4 regions of the Kitasatospora sp. MMS16-BH015 genome follow, and region 3 is predicted to be linked to each of the others. Evidence: riboswitches for the same ligand, from Rfam matches in the RefSeq annotation. Region 3 holds a riboswitch; each other region holds the start of a gene.
What was found. A riboswitch is a leader RNA that binds a small molecule or an ion and turns the genes downstream of it on or off. The one in region 3 is predicted to bind cyclic di-AMP.

Region 1 (5,582 bases), 1.8 Mb from region 3:
TCGCGGCGGGGGTGGGGTCGACCGAGACGAAGGAGGTCTCGCCGGGCAGCGCGTAGTGCAGCCGCTCCCGGGCCTGGGTGCGCACGTACGCCGGGTCCTGCCAGCGGGCCCGCTCGCGGCTCAGCGCGTCGACCTGCTGCCGGGCCTGCTCGGCCTTGGCGCGCTGGGCGGCGATCTGGGACCGCTGCGCGATGAACTGCCGGGTCGGGTAGGCGAGGATCGCGACCAGGGAGCAGAGCACGAGCACCAGCACGGTCGCGCGGCTGGTGAAGCGCGGGCGCGCCACCAGACCCGGGATCCTCCACTTGGCCATCTCGTCGCCCCTCCTCCAGTCGCACCGGTGCCCCGGCCCCCACCCTACGGGGTGAGCGCCGGGGCACCGGTCAGGCGTGCTCGGGTGATCAGCCCTCGTAGCGGAAGCGCGGGAAGGCGCCGCGACCCGCGTACTCGGCGGCGTCGTCGAGGATCTCCTCGATGCGCAGCAGCTGGTTGTACTTGGCGACGCGCTCGGAGCGGGCCGGGGCGCCGGTCTTGATCTGGCCGCAGTTGGTGGCGACGGCGAGGTCGGCGATGGTGACGTCCTCGGTCTCGCCGGAGCGGTGCGACATCATGCAGCGGTAGCCGTTGCGCTGGGCCAGCTCGACGGCGTCCAGGGTCTCGGTCAGCGAACCGATCTGGTTGACCTTCACCAGCATCGAGTTGGCGGTGCCGCTCTCGATGCCGCGGGCCAGGCGGGCCGGGTTGGTGACGAACAGGTCGTCGCCGACCAGCTGGACCTTGTCGCCGAGGCGGTCGGTCATGGCCTTCCAGCCGTCCCAGTCCTCCTCGTTCAGCGGGTCCTCGATGGAGACCAGCGGGTAGTTGGCGACCAGGTCGGCGTAGTAGTCGATCAGCTCGCCGGCCGACAGGGCCTTGCCCTCGAACTGGTAGGCGCCGTCCTTGTGGAACTCGGAGGCGGCCACGTCCAGGGCCAGCGCGACGTCCTTGCCCGGGGTGTAACCGGCCTTCTTGATGGCCTCGGTGATGAGGTCGAGGGCCTCGCGGTTGGAGTCGAGGTTCGGCGCGAAGCCGCCCTCGTCGCCCAGGCCGGTGGAGAGGCCGCGCTCCTTCAGCACGCCCTTGAGCGTGTGGTAGACCTCGACGCCCCAGCGGACGGCCTCGGAGAAGGACTCCGCGCCGATCGGGGCGATCATGAACTCCTGGATGTCGACGTTGGAGTCGGCGTGCGACCCACCGTTGAGGATGTTCATCATCGGGACGGGCAGCACGTGCGCGTTGGGGCCGCCGAGGTAGCGGAACAGCGGCAGGTCACTGGCCTCGGAGGCGGCGTGCGCCACGGCGAGCGAGACGCCGAGGATCGCGTTGGCGCCGAGCGAGGACTTGTCCGGGGTGGCGTCCAGGTCGAGCATGGCCTGGTCGATCAGGCGCTGCTCGGTGGCGTCGTAGCCGACCAGCTCCGGGCCGATCTGCTCGATGACGGCCAGCACGGCCTTCTCGACACCCTTGCCGAAGTAGCGGTTCTTGTCGCCGTCGCGCAGCTCCAGGGCCTCGAAGGCTCCGGTGGAGGCGCCGGACGGGACGGCGGCACGGCCGGTGCTGCCGTCGTCGAGGCCGACCTCGACCTCGACCGTGGGGTTGCCGCGGGAGTCGAGGATCTCGCGGGCGACGACGACATCAATGGACGGCACGAGGCATCTCCTATGGGGACGATGGCGGAGTCCTTACGCCCAGAGCCTAACCGCACCCGGGCCCGCAGCCCCGCTGACCTTGGTCCTGTCTCACCGTGTGGCCGCCTACTCGCCAGTAGTTCACCTGGCGGGGAGGCGGCCACGGGGCAGCTCGGATCAGCCGAGGTTGAGCACCTGACCCGGCATGATCAGGTTCGGGTCGGCGCCCACGGTGGACTTGTTGGCGCCGTAGAGCGTCTGCCAACCACCGTTGACCTGGTGGCTCTGGGCGATGCCGGACAGGGTGTCACCGGCCTGGACGGTGTAGCCGCGGCTCGGCGAGGCCGGCTTGGCGGGGGTCTCGGCCGGAGCCTTGGCCGCCTGCTGCTGCTTCAGCTGCTGGGCGGGGGCGGTGAACTGCCGGTAGACGTCCTGGTGGCTGGTCCAGTACCAGCCGCCGTCCTTCTGGTACCAGTACTTGCCGCTGGACGCGTCGTACCCGGCCTTGCCCGGGAAGCCCGGGGTGGCCTCGGTCTGCTCGGCCGACTTGGCGGGCTTCGCCGGGGCGGGCTTGGCGGACTTGGTGGAGCTGCCGGAGGCGGACGAGCCGCCGCCGGAGGTGTCCACGTCGGCGGCCGAACCGCCCTTGCTGAGACCGGCCTTGACGGAGCAGACCGGCCAGGCGCCCGGGCCCTGGGAGGCGAGCACCTTCTCGGCCACCGCGATCTGCTGGCCCTTGCTGGCCTGGTTGGCCTGATTGGCGTACTGACCGCCGCCGTAGGCCTTCCAGGTGCTGGAGGTGAACTGGAGGCCACCGTAGAAGCCGTTGCCGGTGTTGATGCCCCAGTCACCGCCGCTCTCGCACTCGGCGACCTTGTCCCAGGTCGAGACCGAGGCGGCGTGGGCGCCGGTGGCGGCCAGCAGCGGCAGGGCCAGGCCGACGCTCGCGACGCCCGCCACGGCGATGGCCTTCTCCGCCTGGGTGCGACGGCGGTGACGACCGGTACCGGAAAGCAGCATGAAGTTCCCTCTCCGCACGCCTACGAAGTGAGCTGTCGGGTTCGGACCGGGAGGTGGCCCGGCCGCTGGGCCTGACGCTCCTTGGCGGAACGTTTCGGCTGACGCGGCTTCACCCCAAGCCGTGGAGGACGGCAACAAACCTGGTTCCTCCGCCCCTGCCCGGGGTCAAGTCGGGTGCCCGGCGGCGCGACGGGCAGGATTCGGCGTCCCGCGCCCCGGGGTCCGCAGCTGCGAACACCAGGGAGGGTAAGCAGAGCGAACGTCAGATCACAAGCTCATATCGCCGACATCACACCGGAATTACGGCCAGTCATGGATTGCCTACAAACCGTGGGGTTATGTCCGGATTGATGCGTGTTCGGACCGCCCGGATCAGCCTCCGGACGACACACCGCGAGTGGCCTCCGGGGTGAAGGAGACCGGAAGTTCACGCAGGCCACGCATGATGAGCCCGCCGCGCCAGCGCAACTCCTGGGGCTCGGCGGCCAACTGGAGGTCCGGCAGTCTCGTCAGCAGTGAACGCAACGCCCACTGCCCCTCCAGCCGGGCCAGCGGAGCGCCGATGCAGTAGTGGATGCCCTGGCCGAAACCGAGGTGCGGATTGTCGGCCCGGGCCAGGTCGAGCACGTCCGGCCGGTCGAACTTGGCCGGATCCCGGTCGGCCGCCGCGAGCACCACCAGCACCGGGTCGCCCACCGGGATGTCCACCCCGCCGATGGTCAGCGGAGTGGTCGCGAACCGCCAGGTGGCCAACTCCACCGGCCCGTCGTAGCGCAGCAGTTCCTCCACCGCCGTGGCCAGCAGCGCCGTCTCGCCGCGCTCCAGCGAGGCCTGCAGCAGCTTGCGCTGCTCGGGGTGGCGCAGCAGCGCGTAGGTGCCGTTGCCGATCAGGTTGATGGTGGTCTCGAAGCCGGCGAAGAGCAGGATGAAGGCCATCGCGGCGGCCTCGTTCTCCGTCAGGTGCTCGCCGTGGTCACTGGCCCGGATCAGGCCGGAGATCAGGTCGTCCCCGAGGTCGTTGCGCTTGCGGTGGATCAGCTCCAGCAGGTACGCCCGGATCTTCTTCACGGCCCGGCCGACGCCACCGCGCTGCCCGCCGTGGTGGCGGATCATCATGCCCGCCCAGTCCCGCAGGTCGTCCTGGTCCTCCTCCGGCACGCCCAGCAGGTCGCAGATCGCGTAGATCGGCAGCGGGAAGGCCAGCTCGTGGATCAGGTCGGCCGAGCCGCGCTCGGCGAAGCCGTCGATCAGCCGGTCGGTCAGCTGGCGCACCCTCGGCTCGAAGGCCGCCACCCCGCGCGGGGTGAACGCCTTCGAGACGAGTCGGCGCAGCCGGGTGTGGTCCGGCGGGTCGATGTTCAGCAGGTGGGTCATCAGGTCGGCCTGCCGCTCGCCCGGGATGCCGACCCGGCCGGTGCGGTGCGCCTGCTCGCTGTGGTGCGCCGGGTTCTTCGAGAGCCGGGCGTCGGCGAGCGCCTGCTTGGCGTCCGCGTACCGGGTGACCAGCCACGCTTCCACCCCGCTGGGCAGCGTGGTGCGGTGCACGGGGGCGTGCTCGCGCAGCCAGGCGTAGGCGGGGTAGGGGTCGGCGGCGAACTCCCAGGTGAAGAGTGCGGGCTGGCTGGTTTCGGGCGTGTCCGGCATGTCACGAAGGTATCCGGTCCCGGGAGGCGTGAGCCTGGTCACCTGGCGGGTATTCCCTGTTGCGGGGGGTCGCGGCGTGCCTACGATCCTCCGATAGCTCTTCGGTCGGCAGTGCGGTGTCCGGCCGGAGCGAGTCGCTCAAGGAGGAGCAGACCATGCGAGTAGCCGGGGCCGTGGTGGTGATCGCCGTACTCAGCGGCGGTTCGGGGGCTGATCTCGCGCGCCGGTTCGCCGCCGCGGGCGCCAAGGGCATGCTCGTGGCCGACCAGCACCCGGGGGTGGCCGAGGACCTGGCCACCGAGCTCGACCGGCCGGGCTGCCCGGTGGTCGGCGTGTGCAGCGACGTCCACCAGCCCAGTGACATCGCCGCACTGGTGGCCACCGCCGCCAAGCACCTCGGCCCGATCGACCTCTTCTGCGTCACCGGTCCGGGCGGCGAGCGGATCGTCTCCCTCGAGGAGCTGCCCCGCCACCTCGACCCGCTGGCCGAGCTCCTCGCCCTGGTCGGCGAGGCGATCGGCGAGATCGTGCCCCCGCAGCGTCACTCCTCCGGCAGCCCCTCGGCCGCCCGGACCGCCCTGCGGTAGCCGCGTGCTGCGCCCCGCAGCGCGGCGTCCACGTCCACCCCGGCGTCGTGCGCCCGCTGCGCGACGGCCAGCAGCAGCGCGCCGGCCGTCTGGGCCGTCAGCTCGGCGGGCAGCTCGTACGGCGCGTCCGGCACCCCGGTGAAGCCCGCCCGGCGCACCCGGGAGACCAGCTTGGCCGCGTACGCCAGCGCGGGCAGCCCGGCGGGCACCCCGTCGAGCACCGACTCCCGCTGCTTCTCGGCCTGCTTGAGCTCCTCCCAGTTCGCCTCGACCTCGGCCGTGCCGGTGGCGTCCACGTCGCCGAAGACGTGCGGGTGGCGGTACATCAGCTTCTCCACGATGTCCCCGGCCACGTCGTCCACCGAGAACGGGTCCTCCGGGTGCTCCTCCGCGATCCGGGCGTGGAAGAAGACCTGCAGCAGCACGTCGCCCAGCTCCTCGCGGAGCGTGGCGCGGTCGCCCTCCTCGATCGCCTCGACCAGCTCGAAGGCCTCCTCGACCAGGTACTTCACCAGGCTCTCGTGGGTCTGCTCGGCGTCCCAGGGGCAGCCGCCGGGCGAGCGCAGCCGGTCCATCACCGAGGCCAGGTCGAGCAGCCGGGCCCCCGGCAGGTCGTAGGACCCCGGCAGCACCTCGATCTCCGGCACCGAGCCGGCCTGCTCCA
Region 2 (5,582 bases), 2.2 Mb from region 3:
GGGGAAGACCACCAGCTGGTAGGTGACGGCGCGCCAACCGGGGCCGTCGGCCAGGCGGGCGGTGACGGCGCCCCAGAAGCCGGGGCGGCGGGGCCGGACCGGGGCCGGGGCGGGGACCTCCATGTCGAGCAGGGTGCGGGCGCGCAGGCGCTCGACCGCGCCGAAGCCGCGGGCGCTCGCCAGCAGCAGGCCGAGCACCGGGAGGCCCAGCACGGTGACCAGCAGGCCCGCGCCGACCGAGAGCAGGGTGACCGCCGCGACGAAGGCCGCCGTCGCTATCGGGAAGGCGGTGAGCAGGTAGCCCAGCTCCCGGTACGTCGCCCCCGCGAACGGGGCGTGCAGGAAGGACGGGGCGGGCTTCCGCCGGTAGGGGTACGCGCTGGTGTCGTAGAGCGTCGTACTCGGCTGCATGGTGCTCATCCTGGGCCCCCTGGGCTGCTGGCTCGTGTCCTCGTCCTCGCTACGACCACCACGATGCCGCGCCGACCCCCCTCGGCACATTGCAGCCCACTACCGAATCCGGGGTGGGGTTCTCCCTACCCCCGAGCGGGTGGCTGCTCCCCGGTGCGCCAGGCACCGGCCTGCCACTCGTCCTCCAGCAGGGAGTACTGGAACGCGTCGTGCCAGCGGCCGCCGAGGTGGAGGTCGTGCCGGATCCGGCCCTCCAGCTGGAAGCCGGCCCGGGTGAGGACGCGGGAGGAGGCGGTGTTGTCCGGGTCGACCCGGGCCCAGAGGCGGTGCAGGCCGAGCGGGCCGAAGGCGAAGTCGCAGGCCAGGGCGGTGATCTCGCCGGCGTAGCCGCGCCCCCAGGTGTCGCGGCGCAGCGCGTAGCCGAGGAAGGCGGCCCGGTCGCCCTCCAGACCGAGGGCGAGGTTGCCGATCGGTACCGCGTACTCGGGCTCGCCCTCGGCCAGCAGGGTGACGGCGAGGCGGTAGACCGTGCGGGGTTCGGCCTCGGCCTCGTCCAGGTAGAGGGAGATCTGGTCGGCGCAGGTCTCGCGGTCGCGCGGCTCGAAGGGGAGGTAGCGGGCCGTCTCCGGATCGCCGAAGACGGCGTGCAGGGCGTCCACGTCCTCGGGCGTGTGGTGGAACTCGCGGATCGCCAACCGGGGCCCGGTGAGCCGCACCGGCGTGAGCGGGACGGCCGGAGCGGCCGGAGCGGGCTCAGGAAGCGGAGCGGGCTCAAGGAGCGGACCGGGCTCAGGGAGCGGAGCGGGCTCGGCCGGGGCGGGGTGCGGGGGCTGCGCCGGGGTGGGTTCGGGCTGCATGGCTCCCGACGATACCGCCGAGTGGTGGGCCCAGCGGCTACCGTACCGAGGGTGAACGTCGAAGACCTCCAGCTCACCCCGCACCCCCGCACCGCCGATCTACTGGCCTGGGCCGCCGAAGCCGGCCTGCCGCCCGTACCGGAGGAGGCCGTCCGGACGGTGCTGACCCTGCTGGAGTTCGGTGATGCCCAGCTGCACGACGGCTTCCCCGAGCTGACCTCGCCGGTGGTGGAGCAGCTGCTGTACGAGCGGATGTACCTGTACGTGCAGCCGGCCGAGCAGCCGGAGGCGTACGGGGCGGCGGTGCGGCTGCTGATCGACCACCAGCGGGCGGCCCGGCGGCTCAACGCGAAGCGGTGGGAGCGGCTGCACGAGGAGGCCGAATGGCAGGGCGAGCTGCTCTGCGGGCTGCTGCGGCAGCCGCACCTGGTGACCTGGCCCCGGCTCTACACCCTGCTGCTGCGGGCGGACGGGGTGGACACCGCCGATCCGGCCGCCGTGCGGGCCTGGCTGGACGCCTTCCGGGAGCTGCCCGAGACGGAGCGGCTGGCCGCGTTCGGGGCGCTGGAGGAGGGCGGCGGGCCGGACGGGCTCGGTGTGCTGGACTGGGTCGGCGGGGACGGCGGCTGGGGGCCGACCCGGGTGATCTCGGTGGGCATGGCCACCGACGGCGCGCGGGCGCTGCTGGAGCAGTGGCTGATGCGGCGCAGCTACCGCAACCTGGCCGGGCTGAACGCGCTCGGCCTGCCGATGCCGGACGAACTGTCCGGGGACTACGCCGAGTTCGAGGCGGCGGTGGTGCGGGAGGCGCTGCGGCTGTGCGGCGAGTGGACGGTGCCGGGGCTGCCCGAGCTGCTGCTGGAGTACCCCGAACTGGCCCCCGAGCCGGGCCCGGAGGAGATCGACGCGTACCTGGCCGCGCAGGAGGCGGCGGAGCAGGAGCAGGAGCAGGAGCAGGAGCAGGAGACGGAGTAGTCGGAGGGGGCGAGCGGTGAGCCGGGTGGGGCGTCAAGGAGTGCACGCCCCTTCGGATGCCCTCGCAGTTCCCCGAGCCCCTGGGGTCGGGCTCGGGGTCGGGCCCCTGGGGTCGGGCCCCTGGAGTCAGGGCTGGAGGCCGCGGGCGTGGAGCCAGGGCAGCGGGTCGATCGGGGCACCGGCGGCCGGACGGACCTCCAGGTGGAGGTGGGGGCCGGTGACATTGCCGGTGGCGCCGACCCGGCCGAGCTGGGTGCCCGGGGTGACGGGGCCGGCGGTGGTGGTGATGGCGGAGAGGTGGCAGTACCAGAGCTCGGTGCCGTCGGGGAGGGTCAGGACGACCCGGTAGCCGTAGGCGCCGGCCCAGCCCGCCGAGGTGACGGTGCCCGCGGCGACGGCCACGGCCGGGGTGCCGGTCGGGGCGGCGAAGTCGAGGCCGGTGTGCAGGTGCGACCAGTAGGAACCGGCCTGACCGTAGTGGGCGGTGAGGGTGTAGCCGGCGACCGGGAGGGTCACGGCGGTGCGCTCGGTCTCGGCCCGGGCCTCGGCCTGCTGGGCGGCCCGCTTGGCCTCGGCCTCCTGGGCGGCAACCACCCGGGCGGTCTCCTCCGCGGCGGTGCGCTGGCCGTCGGCCTGCTGCTGGATCCGGGCGGCGAGGGCCAGGCCCGGGTCGGCCGAGAGGGTGAGCTCGGTGGAGTCCTCGGTGGCCGCGTCGGGGGTGGTCACCGGGGCGGCGGGGAGCGGCGCGGCGGCGGCCGGGCCGGCCGCGGCGAAACCGGTGGCGCCGAGCGAGGCGGCCATCGCGGTGACGCCGAGCAGCGGGCCGCCGGTACGGGCCTGGCGGGGCATCCGATGCCTGGCCACCTCGTCTCCGAGGGGCGGCAGCACGGTGGGGCCGTCCAGCAGCTGGGTGGCCGGGCCTGCGGGGGAGTGCGTCGACGCCAAGGGAGGCGCGCTCCTTTCCTTCCTTCGCGCCTACCGGGTTAGCTGACGGGTTCGGAGCAGGAAGGTCTCCTACGGCCGGGCGGGGGCCCGGCTGATTCACCCCAGTGGAACGTGGTTCCCCGGCTCCCGGGCCCACCGGTGAGGGCGGGCCCATGGATTAGGCGACGGCGCACGGTGCCGTTTCGGGTACGGCGTTGCCGACCGCGCTGCGTTATCAAACGTTAATCCGAGTGGCCCCTGATTCCAAGCCGCTCGGCATCTCGGTCCAGACCTGTGGACGATGTCAGGTCCGATCCGGGTGCATACGTGGTGATTTGAGACGGTCGACCGGCAACTCCCGGGCGCTGCGGTTGAGTACGCGTACTCATGTGCCGAGTACGGGAGTTGGCGACCCTGGAGTCATGAACACACCAGTGCCCGGCCGGACCACCAACGCCTACTACATCCAGGCGATCCTCTCCTTCGGGCTCGCCTCGGCGGCCCTGGCGATCGGGATCGCCTACCTGCCCGTCAGCGCCTGGGTGCGGGGCTTCCTCGCCGTCGGCCTGCTCTACGAGATCACCTCGGCCTTCACGCTGGCCAAGGTGATCCGCGACCGCCAGGAGGACGGCGCGATCGTCACCCGGGTCGACCAGGCCAGGCTCGACAAGCTGCTCGCCGAGCACGACCCGTTCCGGGTGGACGCCCCGTGAGCACCGCCCCTACTGCTGCGCCTCCGCGGCCCGCTTGGCCGCGTAGGTGACACCGCCCGAGGACCAGTGGGTGGCCGGGATCTCCTCGATGGCCACCCAGATGTTCTCCGGCGAGACCCCGGTGATCCGGGCGTAGGCGGCGGTGAGTTCGCGGGTGATCTCCGCGTTCTGCTCGTCGGTCCGGCCGGAGAGCTGCTTGACGTTGATGAACGGCATCGGGTGGCCCCTCTGGTGCAGATGGTTCAGGTGGTGCGGGTGCGCCGACCGTATCCCAGTCGCTTGACGGCTAAGGCTATTAGCCTTAGCTTTATGGCTACAGGGAACAACGCACCGATCCCGAGGGGGAGCACCATGAACGCCACCGCCACCACCGCCACCCGGTACCTGGAGCTGCCCGGCGGGCGGATCGCCTTCGACGACGAGGGCACCGGCAGCGCCGTCCTGCTGCTGCCGGGCATGCTCGACTCCCGGCACGCCTACCGGCACCTGCGGCCGCTGCTGCTGGCCGCCGGGCACCGGGTGGTCGCCATGGACCTGCGCGGGTTCGGCGAGTCCTCGATCGAGTGGGCGGACTACTCCCCCGCCGCGATCGCCGAGGACGCGCTCGCCCTGCTGAGCCACCTCGGGATCGAGCGGGCCACCCTGGTCGGCAGCTCCTACACCGCCGCCTCGGTGGTCAAGGCCGCCGGGCTGGCGCCCGAGCGGGTGGCCGGCATCGCGCTGATCGACGGCTTCATCGAGAACCTGTCGCCGAACGCCCTCCAGCGCGGGATGGTCAAGGCGCTCGGCCACGCGGTGCTCCGCTTCCCGAGCCTCTGGGGCCTCTACCTGCGCAAGACCGCCTTCGGCCAGGCCAAGCCCGCCGACCTGGACGCCTACGCGGCCGGCCTGGTGGCCAGCCTGCGCACCCCCGGCCGGGCCACCGCCACCCGGGGCTACGTGTTCGGCGACTCCGCGCCGGTCGGCTGGAGCGCGGCCGTCGAGTGCCCGGCCCTGGTGGTCATGGGCGAGCAGGACCCCGACTTCCCCTCCCCCGCCGCCGTCGCCCAGCGGCAGGCCGAGGCGCTGAACGCCCGCCAGGTGCTGATCCCCGGTGCCGGCCACTACCCGATGGCCGAGGACCCGCAGGCCACCGCCGCCGCGCTGCTGCCCTTCCTGGCCGAGGTGGCCGCCGCCGAGGCCGCAGCCGTGAAGGCCGCCTGATGCCGCGCGCCGGACTCACCCCGCAGGCCGTGGTCGACCACGCGATCGACCTGGTCGACGTCCAGGGCGCCGAGGCCCTGACCCTGGCCGCCGTGGCCGCCAAGGCCGGGGTCGCCACCCCTTCGCTGTACAAGCACGTACCGGGCGGCCTGCCCGAGCTGCGCCGCCTGGTCGCCGTCCGGGTCACCACCGAACTGGCCACCGCCCTCGGCGAGGCCGTGCTCGGCCGCAGCCGGGACGTGGCGGTGGCCGCCCTGCTCGACGCCTACCTCGACTACGCCGAGCGCCACCCGTACCGGTACGGCGCGCTGCCGCAGGCCCCGCAGGACGACGCCGAGCTCCGCGAGGCCGCCGCCCGGCTGGTCGGCGTGATCATCGCGGTGCTGCGCGGCTACGGCCTGGCCGGCGAGGAGGCGGTGCACGCCGCCCGGACGGTCCGCTCGGTGGCGCACGGCTTCGCGGCCCTGACGGCCGGTGGGGCCTTCCAGCTGGCGGCGGA
Region 3 (5,582 bases):
GCTCCAGCTCGCGCAGCAGCGCACTGGCCAGGCCCCGGCCGCGCCAGGCCGGGGCGATCGCGATCCGCATCACCCAGGCCCGGTCGCCCGCCAGGTGGGCGAGCGCCGCGCCGATCGGCTCGCCCTGGCTGACGGCCACCACGGCGGGCTGGCGGGAGGTGAGCGCCGAGAGGCACTCGGCGAGCGAGAACACCGACTCCTGCCCGAGGCCGGCCGTGGTGTCGATCAGGTGGACGACGGCCGCGAGGTCGTCCTCGCGGTAGTCGTGGATGAGCCAGTGCACGGGAGCCTCCGGGACGGGTCGGGGTGTGTCCGGCACGCTAGGGCCCGCGCGCCCCGCCCGGCCCGCGCCGGAACGGACAAAGCGGGCCGCCCTTTCCGCCCTCCCGACCCTTGTCTCCCGGCCCGTCTCGGCAGGTGAACGGTGCCTCCCGGTCGCTCTCAGAAGGTGAACGGCAGGCTCCGCACCCGGTGGTCGAAGCTGGAGGCGACCAGCTCGGGCTCCCCGGTGGACCGCAGCTCCGGCAGCCGGGTGTACAGCTCGCCGAGCACCGCCCGCATCTCCTGCCGGGCCAGGTGGGCACCGAGGCAGAAGTGCGGGCCGCCCCCGCCGAAGCCCAGGTGCGGGTTGGGCGAGCGGGTGAGGTCGAACCGGTCCGGGTCGGCGAAGACGGCCGCGTCCCGGTTGGCCGAGCCGAAGAAGAGCACCACCTTCTCGCCCCGGCGCAGCTGCGCGCCCCCGAACTCGCAGTCGGCCGCCACGGTGCGGCGGAACTGGACGATCGGGGTGGCGTACCGGACGATCTCCTCCACCGCGCCGGGGAGCCGCCCGCCCAGGTCGGCGGTGAGCAGCGCGCGCTGCTCGGGGTGGACGGTGAGCAGGTGCAGGCCGTGGGCGAGCGCGTTGCGGGTGGTCTCGACCCCGGCGACCAGCAGCAGGGAGAAGAAGGCGCCGAGCTCGCGGGCGCCGAGCCGGTGCCCCTCCACGTCGGCGGTGACCAGGGCGGAGATCAGGTCCTCGGTGGGCCGGCGGCGGCGTTCGCGGCCGATCGCGGCGATGGTGAGGTACAGCCGGGCCAGCGCGGCCAGCCCGCGCCCCGGCACCCGCAGCCGGGTGCGCCGCACCCCGGTGGGGGCGGTGGCCCGGTCGATCTCGGCCAGGATGGCCCGGCGCGGTGCCTCGGGCACGCCCATCAGGTCGCAGATCACCCGGTACGGCAGCTGGGCGGCGACGGCAGCGACGAAGTCGGTGGGCCGCTGCGCGACCACCTCGTCCACGAGCTGGGCGGCCGTCCGCCGGATGTCGGCCTCGGCCCGGGCTATCAGGCGCGGGGTGAAGGCCCGGGCCACGATCCGGCGCAGCCCGGCGTGGTGCGGGTCGTCCAGGTTGACCATCGAGTCGCCGAACACCATCCGCACCCAGCGCGGCGGTTCGGGGGTGGTGACGCCGGGGCCGCTGAGGAAGAGCGCGGGGTTGCGGCTGGCCCGCACCACGTCGGCGTGCCGGACCAGCGCGTGGAAGCCCTTGCCCGTCCGGGGGTCGGTGCAGCGGACGGGGTGGTCGAGCTCCCGCAGCCGGGCGAAGGCTGCGGCCCTGGCCTCGGCCGGGAGCTGCCAGAACTCCGGCTGGGCGGGGTTCGGCCCCGGCCCGTGAACGGAGTGAGCGTGCTGCGCGGGGACACCCGTGGCGGTCATCGACCCTGTATCGCGTACCGCCTGACGGAATGTCAAATTTCCTTTACTGTGCGTTCGAATGCATTTCTGCGCTCGTCATATCGTCGTTCTCGTCCGATTCCTCGCCGTCCGCGCCGTTCTCCACGGGCACCAGCTCGCGGGCCAGCAGCGTCGCCCCGGCCACCGCGCCGGGCATCAGCAGCACGGTGACCATCGGCACCAGGAAGAGCAGCACCAGCGGCGCACCGAAACCGAGCGCCAGTCCGAGCCGCCCGCGCAGCATCCGCAGCCGCTCGGGCTGCGGCACCCCGCGCCGCTGGAGCGCCACGGCCGTCAGCTCCACGGTCAGGAAGAAGCCCGAGACCCCCACCCCGATCACCGGCACCACCGTCTGCCCGACCACCGGGACGAACCCGCAGGCGAACAGCAGCACCCCGAACCCGCCGGCCCGCAGCAGCACCGCCAGGCTGTCCCTGGTGGCGATCACCAGCTCCCGCCAGAGCGACAGCTCCGGCGCCGCCGGGGCGCCGCCCTCGGTCTCGTCCACCTTCGCGGCCAGCGACTCGTAGAACGGCTGCCCGACCAGCAGCGTCACGGCGGTGAAGGTGACCGCCGCGAGCAGCGCCCCGCCACCGATCAGCGCGGCCGTCACCACCCCGCGCAGCACCCCCTGCCAGGGCGAGCCCCACCCGTCGGCGAACGGCGTCATCCAGCGCACCAACCCGCCCGATTCGACCACCAGGGCGGCCATCGCCACCAGGTACCCGACCATCGTGATCAGCGCCGGGATCATCCCGAATCCCCACCACCGCCCGTGCCGGGCCACCCACTTCTGGCCCTGGAAAAGGAGCCTCATCCCCACCGCAAGATCTCGCATACCGGCAGCCTACGGGCCGCCCGCCGTGAGCAGGCTCACCGCCCGGCCCGGTTTCGACCACCCACCGCGATTCCACCGTCGCATTCCGCCACGAATCTCACTTTGGGCCCTCCCACCTTCACCTCTTGCTTATGTTTCGTGCACGGATGGTGATTCGACGAGCGCTTTCGGTCACCAATTCCGGCAGTTATCCAACCGTCACCTTTGCTTTTGTCCGGTTCGTGGGTTTTGCTTCATCGGACCGCCCGGCCACTGACCGAGCGGGTCCACCGGGTGCAACGCCTAGTCCTGCCGGCACCCGTGGGCACTACCGAGCTCTGTAACGGCAGGAGCGGGGGACCCAGGTCAGTACGCCGTCCGGACACGTCCGGGCGGCTTGGGGTGAAGCCGCATTCCGCGGCCGGGCATCTCCAGCCCGAACCCGACAGCTCACCTCGTCGGCGTCGGAGAGGAACACCCATGTCCGCACGGGGCAAGCACGCACGCCGTCACACCCGCCCGCAGCTGAACAAGGTCGCCATCGCCACCACGCTGGCCGCGACCTTCGCGCTCCCCCTGGTCGGTGTCACCACCGCCTCGGCCCTCGCCGACTCGGGCTCCGGCCACCACTCGTTCACCAGCAGCGTGGACGCCCAGCACGTCGCGCACACCGCGCCCGCCGCCGCCACGAAGACGCTCACCGACCCGGCCAAGGCCGCCGACCCCACCGCGCACCACCTGGTGGACGGCGACTGGCACCCGGTCCACACCGGCAAGCCCGCCGCCCAGGCCGGCCTCGCCGACGTCGCCCAGCGCCTCGGCCTGGACGCCGCCACCCCGGTCGCCACCCACCAGGCCCCGGCCGCCACCCCCGCCGTGGCCCCCGCCGCCGCGCCGGCCCCCGCCCCGGCCGCTGCTCCGGCCCCCGCCGCAGCTCCGGCTCCGGCTCCGGTCACTGCGCCCGCGCCCGCCGCGCCGGACTTCTACGCCCCGCTGGCCGAACCGAGCATCGTCGAGAACTGGGGCGTGCCCGGTCACCTGTGGGCCAGCGGCCACCACACCGGCGTGGACTTCGCGGCCTCCGTCGGCACCAGCCTGCGGGCCGTCGGCGACGGCACCGTGGTGACGGCCGGCTGGGGTGGCGCCTACGGCAACCAGGTGGTCATCCGCCTGGCCGACGGCAAGTACGCCCAGTACGCCCACCTCTCCAAGCTCCAGGTGCACGCCGGCCAGTCCGTCACGGCCGGCCAGCAGCTCGGCCTCTCCGGCGCCACCGGCAACGTGACCGGCCCGCACCTGCACTTCGAGATCCGCACCACCCCGAACTACGGCTCCGACATCGACCCGGTCGCCTACCTGCGGGCCCACTCGGTCAACGTCTGACCTTCGTCCCACCCAGCGGCGCGCGGCGCCCCCCGAGTCCGGGGGGCGCCGCGCGCCGCTGTCGTCCGAGCAGCCTCAGTTGAACCGGTCCGGGTCCGGGCCGGTGCGCAGGCCGCGGTCGGTGGCGGCCACGGCGGCCAGCTCCTCGGGGGTCAGCTCGAAGTCGAACACGTCCAGGTTCTGCGCGATCCGGGCCGGGGTGACCGACTTCGGGATCACGATGGTGCCGAGCTGGAGGTGCCAGCGCAGCACCACCTGGGCCGGGGACTTGCCGGTGCGGGCCGCGATCGCGGTGATCGCCGGGTCGTCCAGCACCGCGCCCTGGGCCAGCGGGCTCCAGGCCTCGGTGGCGATGCCGTGCTCGGCGTGGAAGGCGCGCAGCTCGGCCTGCTGGAGCCCCGGGTGGAGCTCGATCTGGTTGACGGCCGGCACCAGCTCGCTCGCGTCGAGCAGCCGCTCCAGGTGCGCGGGCTGGAAGTTGGAGACGCCCGCCGCCCGGATCCGCCCGTCGGCGGCCAGCCGCTCCAGCGCCCGCCAGGTGTCCAAGTAGAGGTCGCGGGCCGGGGTGGGCCAGTGGATCAGGTAGAGGTCGACGTACTCGAGGCCGAGCCTGGCCAGGCTGGTGTCGAAGGCGCGCAGCGTCGCCTCGTACCCCTGGTCGGCGTTCCAGACCTTCGTGGTCAGGAAGAGCTCCTCGCGCGCCACCCCGGACTCGGCCAGCGCCCGGCCGACCCCGGCCTCGTTGCCGTAGATCGCGGCGGTGTCGATGCTGCGGTAGCCGGTCGCCAGGGCGGTCTTCACGGCGGTGGTGGTCTCCTCGTCGGGGACCTGGAAGACGCCGAAGCCGAGCTGGGGGATCCGGACGCCGTTGTTGAGCTGCACGGTGGGGACGGTGGTCATGATCGGTTCCTTGCCTTGGTGCGGGGGTGGGTTCAGTGGAGGACGGGGCTGGGCGCGGCGGCCGGGGTGGCGCCCGGGACGGTGGTTGTCGTGGCCGGGGCGCGGCGCTCCAGGGCGGCGGACCAGAAGGCCAGCAGCAGGGCGGCGGCGGCCAGCGCGGCGCCGACCCAGTTCGGTGCGGTGTAGCCGAGGCCGGCGGTGATCACCAGGCCGCCGAGCCAGGCGGCCAGCGCGTTGCCGAGGTTGAAGGCGCCGATGTTGACGGCCGAGGCCAGCGTGGGCGCGCCGTGCGCCTGGTCGAGCACCCGCTTCTGCAGCGGCGGCACGGTGGCGAAGCCGAGCGCCCCGACCAGCAGGATGGTGACGGCGGCCGCCACCTTGCTGTGCGCGGTGACGGTGAACAGCCCGAGCACCAGGGCCAGCCCGCCGAGGCTCACGTACAGCATCGGCATCAACCTGCGGTCGGCGTACCGGCCGCCGAGCAGGTTGCCGAGGAACATGCCGACCCCGAACAGCACCAGCAGCCAGGTGACGGCGCCCTCGGAGTAGCCGGCGACGTTGGTCATCATCGGGGCGATGTACGTGATGGCGGCGAACACCCCGCCGAAGCCGAGCACGGTCATCGCCATCGCGAGCAGCACCTGCGGGTTGCGGAAGGCGGTCAGCTCGCGGCGCAGGTGGGCGCCCTCGGGCCGGGGCAGCTCGGGCACCAGCTTGGCGATCCCGAGCAGGCCGACCAGCCCGAGCGCGGCGACCACCGTGAAGGTGG
Region 4 (5,582 bases), 230 kb from region 3:
GCGGTTCATGGTGCTCTCCTGCAGGTTCTGTGCGGCTGGGGCGGATTGCTGCCGCTCCTGCACCGTACGCCTGAATGACACGTCGTGCCACTTCTGCACCGGGCGTCGATCTGACGGTTAGACTGCAGTCGTGCCAGAGACCACCCAGCGCCCCTCCCTGACCGAGCGCCGCAAGGCCGCCACCCAGCAGGAGATCGCGCTCGCGGCCGCGATGCTCTTCGCCGAACACGGCCCCGAGGCGACCACCGCCGAGGACATCGCCCGGGCGGCCGGGATCTCGCTGCGCACCTTCTACCGGTACTTCCGCACCAAGGAGGACGCCGTCGCCCCGCTGCTCTCGGCGGGCGTGCGGGACTGGATCGAGGAACTCGCCGCCGCCCCGGCCGAGTCTGGCCTCACCGAGGCGCTGGAGCAGGCCGCCGGGCGGGCTCTCACCCCGGCCCCCGGCCGCCCGGCCGAGGCGCTGGACTGGGTGCGCGGGCTGCTCCGGGTGATGGCGGACGCCCCCGATCTGCTGGCCGTCTGGCACCGCGTCCACCACGCCTCCGAGCTGGCCCTGATCCCGGTGCTCGCCCCGCGCACCGGCGCCGACCCGCTGGAGGCCCGCCTCGCGGCGGCCGCCGCCAACACCGCCATGCGCGTCGCCCTGGAGACCTGGGCCGCCTCCGAGGCCCCGGCCGCCGAGGCCGCCGCCCTCGCGGCCCGCTGCCTGCGCGAACTCACCGCCGGCCTGAAGCCCTGACCCCGGGGCACGAACCCGCAGTCTTGACCCCGGTCAACGAAGAAGCGCCGCCCATCGACGGCAGGTCGAAGGGCGGCGCTCAGGCGTGCGGGGGTTCAGAGGCTCTCGGGTGTGACCAGGCAGAACGGGTGGCCGACCGGGTCGGCGTAGACCCGGTAGCCGACCGGCTTGTCCGAGCCGTCCAGCAGGGTGGCACCCAGGGCGAGCACCTTCGGCTCGGCCACGTCCAGGTCGGGCACCAGGACATCCAGGTGCAGCTGGGCCGGGTGGGCCGCCTCCGGCCAGCGCGGCGGGTGGTACTCGGGCACCTGCTGGAGCGCGAGCACGGCCCGGCCCGCCGGGTCGGCCAGCACCACGTACTGGCCGGTGTCCACGGTCGGGGCCAGCCCGAGCAGCTCGCGGTAGAACCCGGCCAGCGCGGCCGGGTCGGGGCAGTCGACGGTGACGACGTGCAGTTCTCCGATCATGGGCAGCACTCTGCCCGAACCGGTGATCACCGCACCAGGGCCGCTCCGGGCCCGACGGCCCGTCAGGCCAGCTGCTCCAGCTTGCCGGTGTGCAGCTCGCCGACCCGGCCGCCCTCGCCCTCGTACGTCCAGAACGCGCGCACCGTCATCTCGTTCAGGTCCATCAGGTGGCTCACCGTGATGCCGCCCGCCTCCGTCCAGCTGACGAAGTACAGCTCGGGGCCGACCTGGGCCACGTGCAGCGCCACGTCCTCCCACTGGCCGGCCGACTCGCCGAGGCCCTCCCAGCGGAGCCGGGTGCCGTCGGCGGAGTAGGCGTTGCGGAAGGCCGCGCCGTTGTCGACCTGGAACAGGTAGGTGTGTCCGGCGAAGCCGGGCAGGGGCGCGGTCATCTGCGGGGTGTCTCCGTCTCGGGCGGTGGCGGCCTGCGCCGGTGTGGTCGGACGCAGGCCACCAACTTATCCGAACCGGCGGTGTGAGGTGCGTCGCTTCGCCATCGAACTCCTTGGCCGGGCTCCGACGAGCTGCGTACCTTTCACAGGTCGTCCGCCTCCAGCGGACCCTGCCGCCGGGACGCCGAATCCCACCCACCCGACGGCCGGTACCCGAGCACAGAGAAGAGCGGGCGGGAGCGGGGGAACCAGGTAAGTCGCCGTATCCCCCTGCCCCGCTGCCAGCGGGCGCCGCCGGGCCGGCTAGGGGTGAAGCCGCTCCCACACGCGGCCGGGCTACCCGTGTGCCCGAACCCGACAGCTCACCTCGCAGGCGTTCACAGGGCTGACCACCATGCGCATATCCATCACCCCTGCCCGCTTGGCCGCCGTGGCCGGCACCGCCGCCCTCGTGGCCGTCCCGCTGGCCGGCCAGGCCCAGGCCGCCGTCGGCGTCTCCCCGGACCGGCTGACCCCGACCGCGCTGACGGCGGGCCGGGCCGGCACCGCCTCGCTGACGGTGCACTCCACCTCCTGCTTCACCGCCAAGACCCTCGGCGTCGGCGTCCGCGACGCCGCCGGCCAGAACCTGGACTTCCCCGGCTCCGCCTCGAACGTGCGGATCTGCCCCGGCGGAGTCTCGATCACCACCGGCGCCCGCGCCCTCCCGGCCGGCAGCTACACCGAGTTCGGCTTCTGGCAGGACCTGTCCGGCGGCTGGCACAACCTGCCCGCCCGCACCCTCACCGTGTCGGGCGCCACCGTGGCCCCGACCCCCACGCCCACCCCGACGCCCACCCCGGCTCCCGCGCCCACGCCCACCCCCAGCCCGACCCCCACGCCGTCCACCGGCTCGCCCGTCCCGGGCAAGCAGCTGACCTGGTCGGACGAGTTCAACGGCCCGATCGGCTGGGGCTCGCGCTGGGTCGGCGACAAGACCAGCGCCTACCGCTACGGCAACCACAACCCGGACGACAACAAGCTCGACTGGCTGGCGCCGAACAACGTGAGCGTGGCCGGCGGCGTGGCCACCTTCACCGCCACCCCCTCCAGCCACACCCTGGAGAACGGCAGGCAGGCCTGGGACACCGGCTTCCTCACCACCGAGGGCTCGACCGAGGGCTTCCAGGTGAAGACCGGCGACTACGCCGAGACCCGGGTCAAGCTCTCCGACGGCCTCGGCGCCTGGCCCGCGCTCTGGACCTGGAAGAACGGCAACGGGGAGATCGACTCCTTCGAGTACCACCCCGACAACCCGAACCTGCTGGAGCTCACCAACCACGTGAAGTCCGGCCAGAAGTACTACACCGACGCCAGCGCCATCGCCAAGGACCAGTGGGTCACCGTCGGCACCTACTACGGCGCCAACTCGGTGGACTGGTACGTCAACGGGGTCAAGGTCTTCTCGGACCAGACCGGGGTGGGCGCCGACTGGTCGGCCTACCTCAACCTCAACCTCTCCGTCGGGGCCGGGGAGTACCACCCCGGCCCGTCCGGCTCGGCGCCGCTGACCATGGCCGCCGACTACGTGCGGGTCTACCGCTGACCGTCAGCTCACCCGCAGGGTGAACGGCGTGGTGTTGTTGCCGGGGTGCCGGTCGTCCGCGCTGATCACCCGGACGTGCCCTTGGGTCACCGTGCCCGGGGGCACGCTCGCACCCGCCTCCACCGGGACGAGGGCGGTGGCGGTGCGGCCCTGGGCGAGGCCTGGCCCGAAGGTGCAGCTCACCAGGAGCGGGGTGGTGGTGCAGCCGGCCGGGAAGGTCGGGGGCAGCAGGGTGAACCCGGCCGGCACCTCCACCTCCAGCGTGAACGGGGAGGCCGTGGTGGCCGGCCCGTCGTTGGCGACGAAGGCGTGCACCACCGTCTGCCCGCCGGGGGCCACCGCATCAGGATCGATCCTGACCACTTGGAGGTCGGAGTTCGAGGGCAGCGCCTGCGCCCCCGCAGGGCCGGCGCCGAGCGCCGCCAGGGCCAGCGCCGCCGCTGCCGCCATCGCCAGACGGACCATGCCGTTCACCTTTCACTTCCAGCACCCGATCGACTACCCAGTGTAGCGGCGTAGGCTGGTTCGTGTCCGGTTTTTTCCGTGGACCGGTGGAGGTGGGCGACATGGGCGGACAGGTGTTGAGCGAGGTCAGCGCGGTGGTGCCGAACGACCGCGAGGCCGAACTGGTCACCTCCTACCGGGAGCTGATCGCGGGCCCGCTGCCGGACGGCCTGGTCCGCACCGAGCTGCTGCGCGGCGCGGACGGGGCGTGGCGGATCCAGAGCCTCTGGCGGGACAAGGCGGCGCTGGAGGCCGTTCGGGCGAACCCGAAGCTGGCCGCCGCGCCCAAGCTCTTCCGGGACGTGGGCGCGGAGCCGCAGCTGTCCGTCTACCAGGTGACGGCCACCCAGACCGGCGCCCTGATGATCTCGTAGCCGCCCGGCCCGGCCTCAGGGGGCCAGGACCTGACCGAGTCTGGTCGCGATGTGCCGCATCACGGCGACCAGCCCGGCGCTGCCGGACTGCTCCTCCAGGGCCTGGATCCGGGCCTCCGGGCCGGAGACCGAGAGGGCGGTCGGGGTCGGCGCGCCCGGCACCGCGACGGCGATGCAGCGCACCCCGATCTCCTGCTCCTGGTCGTCCACCACGTACCCGCGCTCGCGGGCCACGGCCAGCTGGGCGAAGAGCGCGTCCGGGTCGGTGACGGTGTAGGGGGTGTGCGACTGGAGCGGCTGGGTGCCGAGCACCGCGCGGGCCTCCTCCTCCGGCAGCTGGGCCAGCAGCGCCTTGCCGACCCCGGTGCAGTGCGGCTGCACCCGGCGGCCGACCTCGGTGAACATCCGCATCGAGCGGCGCGACTGCACCTGCCCGACGTAGACCACCTCGCCGCCCTCCAGCACCGCGAGGTTGGCCGTCTCCCCGGTGGCCTCCATCAGCTCGGCCAGGTACGGCCGGGCCCAACTGCCCAGCAGCCGGCCCGAGGTCTCGCCCAGCCGGATCAGCCGGGGGCCCAGGGTGTACCGCCGGGCGGTGTCCTGGCGGACATACCCCTGCTGCACGAGGGTACGGATCAGACGGTGGATGGTCGGCATCGGCAGGCCCGAGACGGTGGAGAGCTCGCTCAGGGTGGCGACCCCGGCCGAGTCGGCCAGCGCCTCGAGCAGCAGGAAGGCGCGCTCGACGGACTGGACGCCGCCGGTGGCGCGGTCGGTGCCTGGGGTTCCGGAGGTGCTGGACACCGGCGTTCCCTTCACTGTCGGGGGAGGAGTACAGTCCCAGCGATCACTCTCAACAAACCGTTGAAATTCTGTATCGCGGAAACTAGTCTCCACCTTACAGAACAGAACCCGCCAGTAGGTGGGTTCGGATCAAGGAAGTTCCCACCGGAGCTGCCTTCGCTGGCTCGAACCGTCCAAGGAGTGTCCTGCCCATGGCTACAGATCAGGGACCTGACGCCGCTTCCGCCGCTGCGCCGGTCGTCACTGTCGCCGGTCCGCGCGTCCCCCGCGCCGAGGAGGTGCTCACCCCGGAGGCGGTCGCCTTCGTCGTGGGTCTGCACCGCGCCTTCGAAGGCCGCCGGCAGGAGCTCCTGGCCCGACGAAAGACCCGGCGCGCCGAGATCGCGGCCGCCGGCACCCTCGACTTCCTGCCCGAGACCGCCGCCGTGCGGGCCGGCGACTGGAAGGTGGCCGAGGCGCCGCGCGCTCTGCAGGACCGCCGGGTGGAGATCACCGGCCCCACCGACCGCAAGATGGTCATCAACGCGCTCAACTCCGGCGCCAAGGTCTGGCTCGCCGACTTCGAGGACGCCACCGCCCCCACCTGGGAGAACGTGGTCAGTGGCCAGGTCAACCTGATCGACGCCTACGAGGGCCGGATCGACTTCACCACCTCGGCCGGCAAGTCGTACGTGTTGAAGCCGGCCGCCGAGCTGGCCACCGTGGTGGTCCGCC

Region 1: linked by a shared signal. The riboswitch ahead of CFP65_RS42180 (transglycosylase family protein) and the one ahead of CFP65_RS42225 (M23 family metallopeptidase) in region 3 are both predicted to bind cyclic di-AMP.
Region 2: linked by a shared signal. The riboswitch ahead of CFP65_RS21525 (M23 family metallopeptidase) and the one ahead of CFP65_RS42225 (M23 family metallopeptidase) in region 3 are both predicted to bind cyclic di-AMP.
Region 4: linked by a shared signal. The riboswitch ahead of CFP65_RS41410 (glycoside hydrolase family 16 protein) and the one ahead of CFP65_RS42225 (M23 family metallopeptidase) in region 3 are both predicted to bind cyclic di-AMP.

Annotation. Positions count from the first base shown of each region.
Region 1 covers NZ_CP025394.1:5,417,684-5,423,265, reverse strand. The annotation lists gene CFP65_RS23490 (septum formation initiator family protein) at 1-313, opposite strand, end outside; gene eno (phosphopyruvate hydratase) at 402-1,688, opposite strand; gene CFP65_RS42180 (transglycosylase family protein) at 1,845-2,687, opposite strand; cyclic di-AMP (ydaO/yuaA leader) riboswitch at 2,689-2,870, opposite strand; gene CFP65_RS23475 (cytochrome P450) at 3,060-4,331, opposite strand; gene CFP65_RS23470 (SDR family NAD(P)-dependent oxidoreductase) at 4,487-4,918, shown strand; gene CFP65_RS23465 (MazG family protein) at 4,873-5,582, opposite strand, start outside.
Region 2 covers NZ_CP025394.1:4,959,769-4,965,350, reverse strand. The annotation lists gene CFP65_RS21540 (sensor domain-containing protein) at 1-420, opposite strand, end outside; gene CFP65_RS21535 (GNAT family N-acetyltransferase) at 537-1,268, opposite strand; gene CFP65_RS21530 (hypothetical protein) at 1,320-2,243, shown strand; gene CFP65_RS21525 (M23 family metallopeptidase) at 2,370-3,188, opposite strand; cyclic di-AMP (ydaO/yuaA leader) riboswitch at 3,202-3,362, opposite strand; gene CFP65_RS21520 (YiaA/YiaB family inner membrane protein) at 3,590-3,880, shown strand; gene CFP65_RS21515 (4-oxalocrotonate tautomerase family protein) at 3,890-4,096, opposite strand; gene CFP65_RS21510 (alpha/beta fold hydrolase) at 4,232-5,083, shown strand; gene CFP65_RS21505 (TetR/AcrR family transcriptional regulator) at 5,083-5,582, shown strand, end outside.
Region 3 covers NZ_CP025394.1:7,182,399-7,187,980, reverse strand. The annotation lists gene CFP65_RS30635 (ATP-binding protein) at 1-283, opposite strand, end outside; gene CFP65_RS30630 (cytochrome P450) at 442-1,695, opposite strand; gene CFP65_RS30625 (EI24 domain-containing protein) at 1,739-2,551, opposite strand; cyclic di-AMP (ydaO/yuaA leader) riboswitch at 2,850-3,007, shown strand; gene CFP65_RS42225 (M23 family metallopeptidase) at 3,011-3,913, shown strand; gene CFP65_RS30615 (aldo/keto reductase) at 3,989-4,813, opposite strand; gene CFP65_RS30610 (MFS transporter) at 4,846-5,582, opposite strand, start outside.
Region 4 covers NZ_CP025394.1:7,413,226-7,418,807, forward strand. The annotation lists gene CFP65_RS31715 (SDR family NAD(P)-dependent oxidoreductase) at 1-9, opposite strand, end outside; gene CFP65_RS31720 (TetR/AcrR family transcriptional regulator) at 131-742, shown strand; gene CFP65_RS31725 (VOC family protein) at 838-1,209, opposite strand; gene CFP65_RS31730 (adenylate cyclase) at 1,272-1,601, opposite strand; cyclic di-AMP (ydaO/yuaA leader) riboswitch at 1,850-1,993, shown strand; gene CFP65_RS41410 (glycoside hydrolase family 16 protein) at 1,996-3,186, shown strand; gene CFP65_RS31740 (hypothetical protein) at 3,190-3,651, opposite strand; gene CFP65_RS31745 (hypothetical protein) at 3,753-4,064, shown strand; gene CFP65_RS31750 (IclR family transcriptional regulator) at 4,080-4,868, opposite strand; gene aceB (malate synthase A) at 5,060-5,582, shown strand, end outside.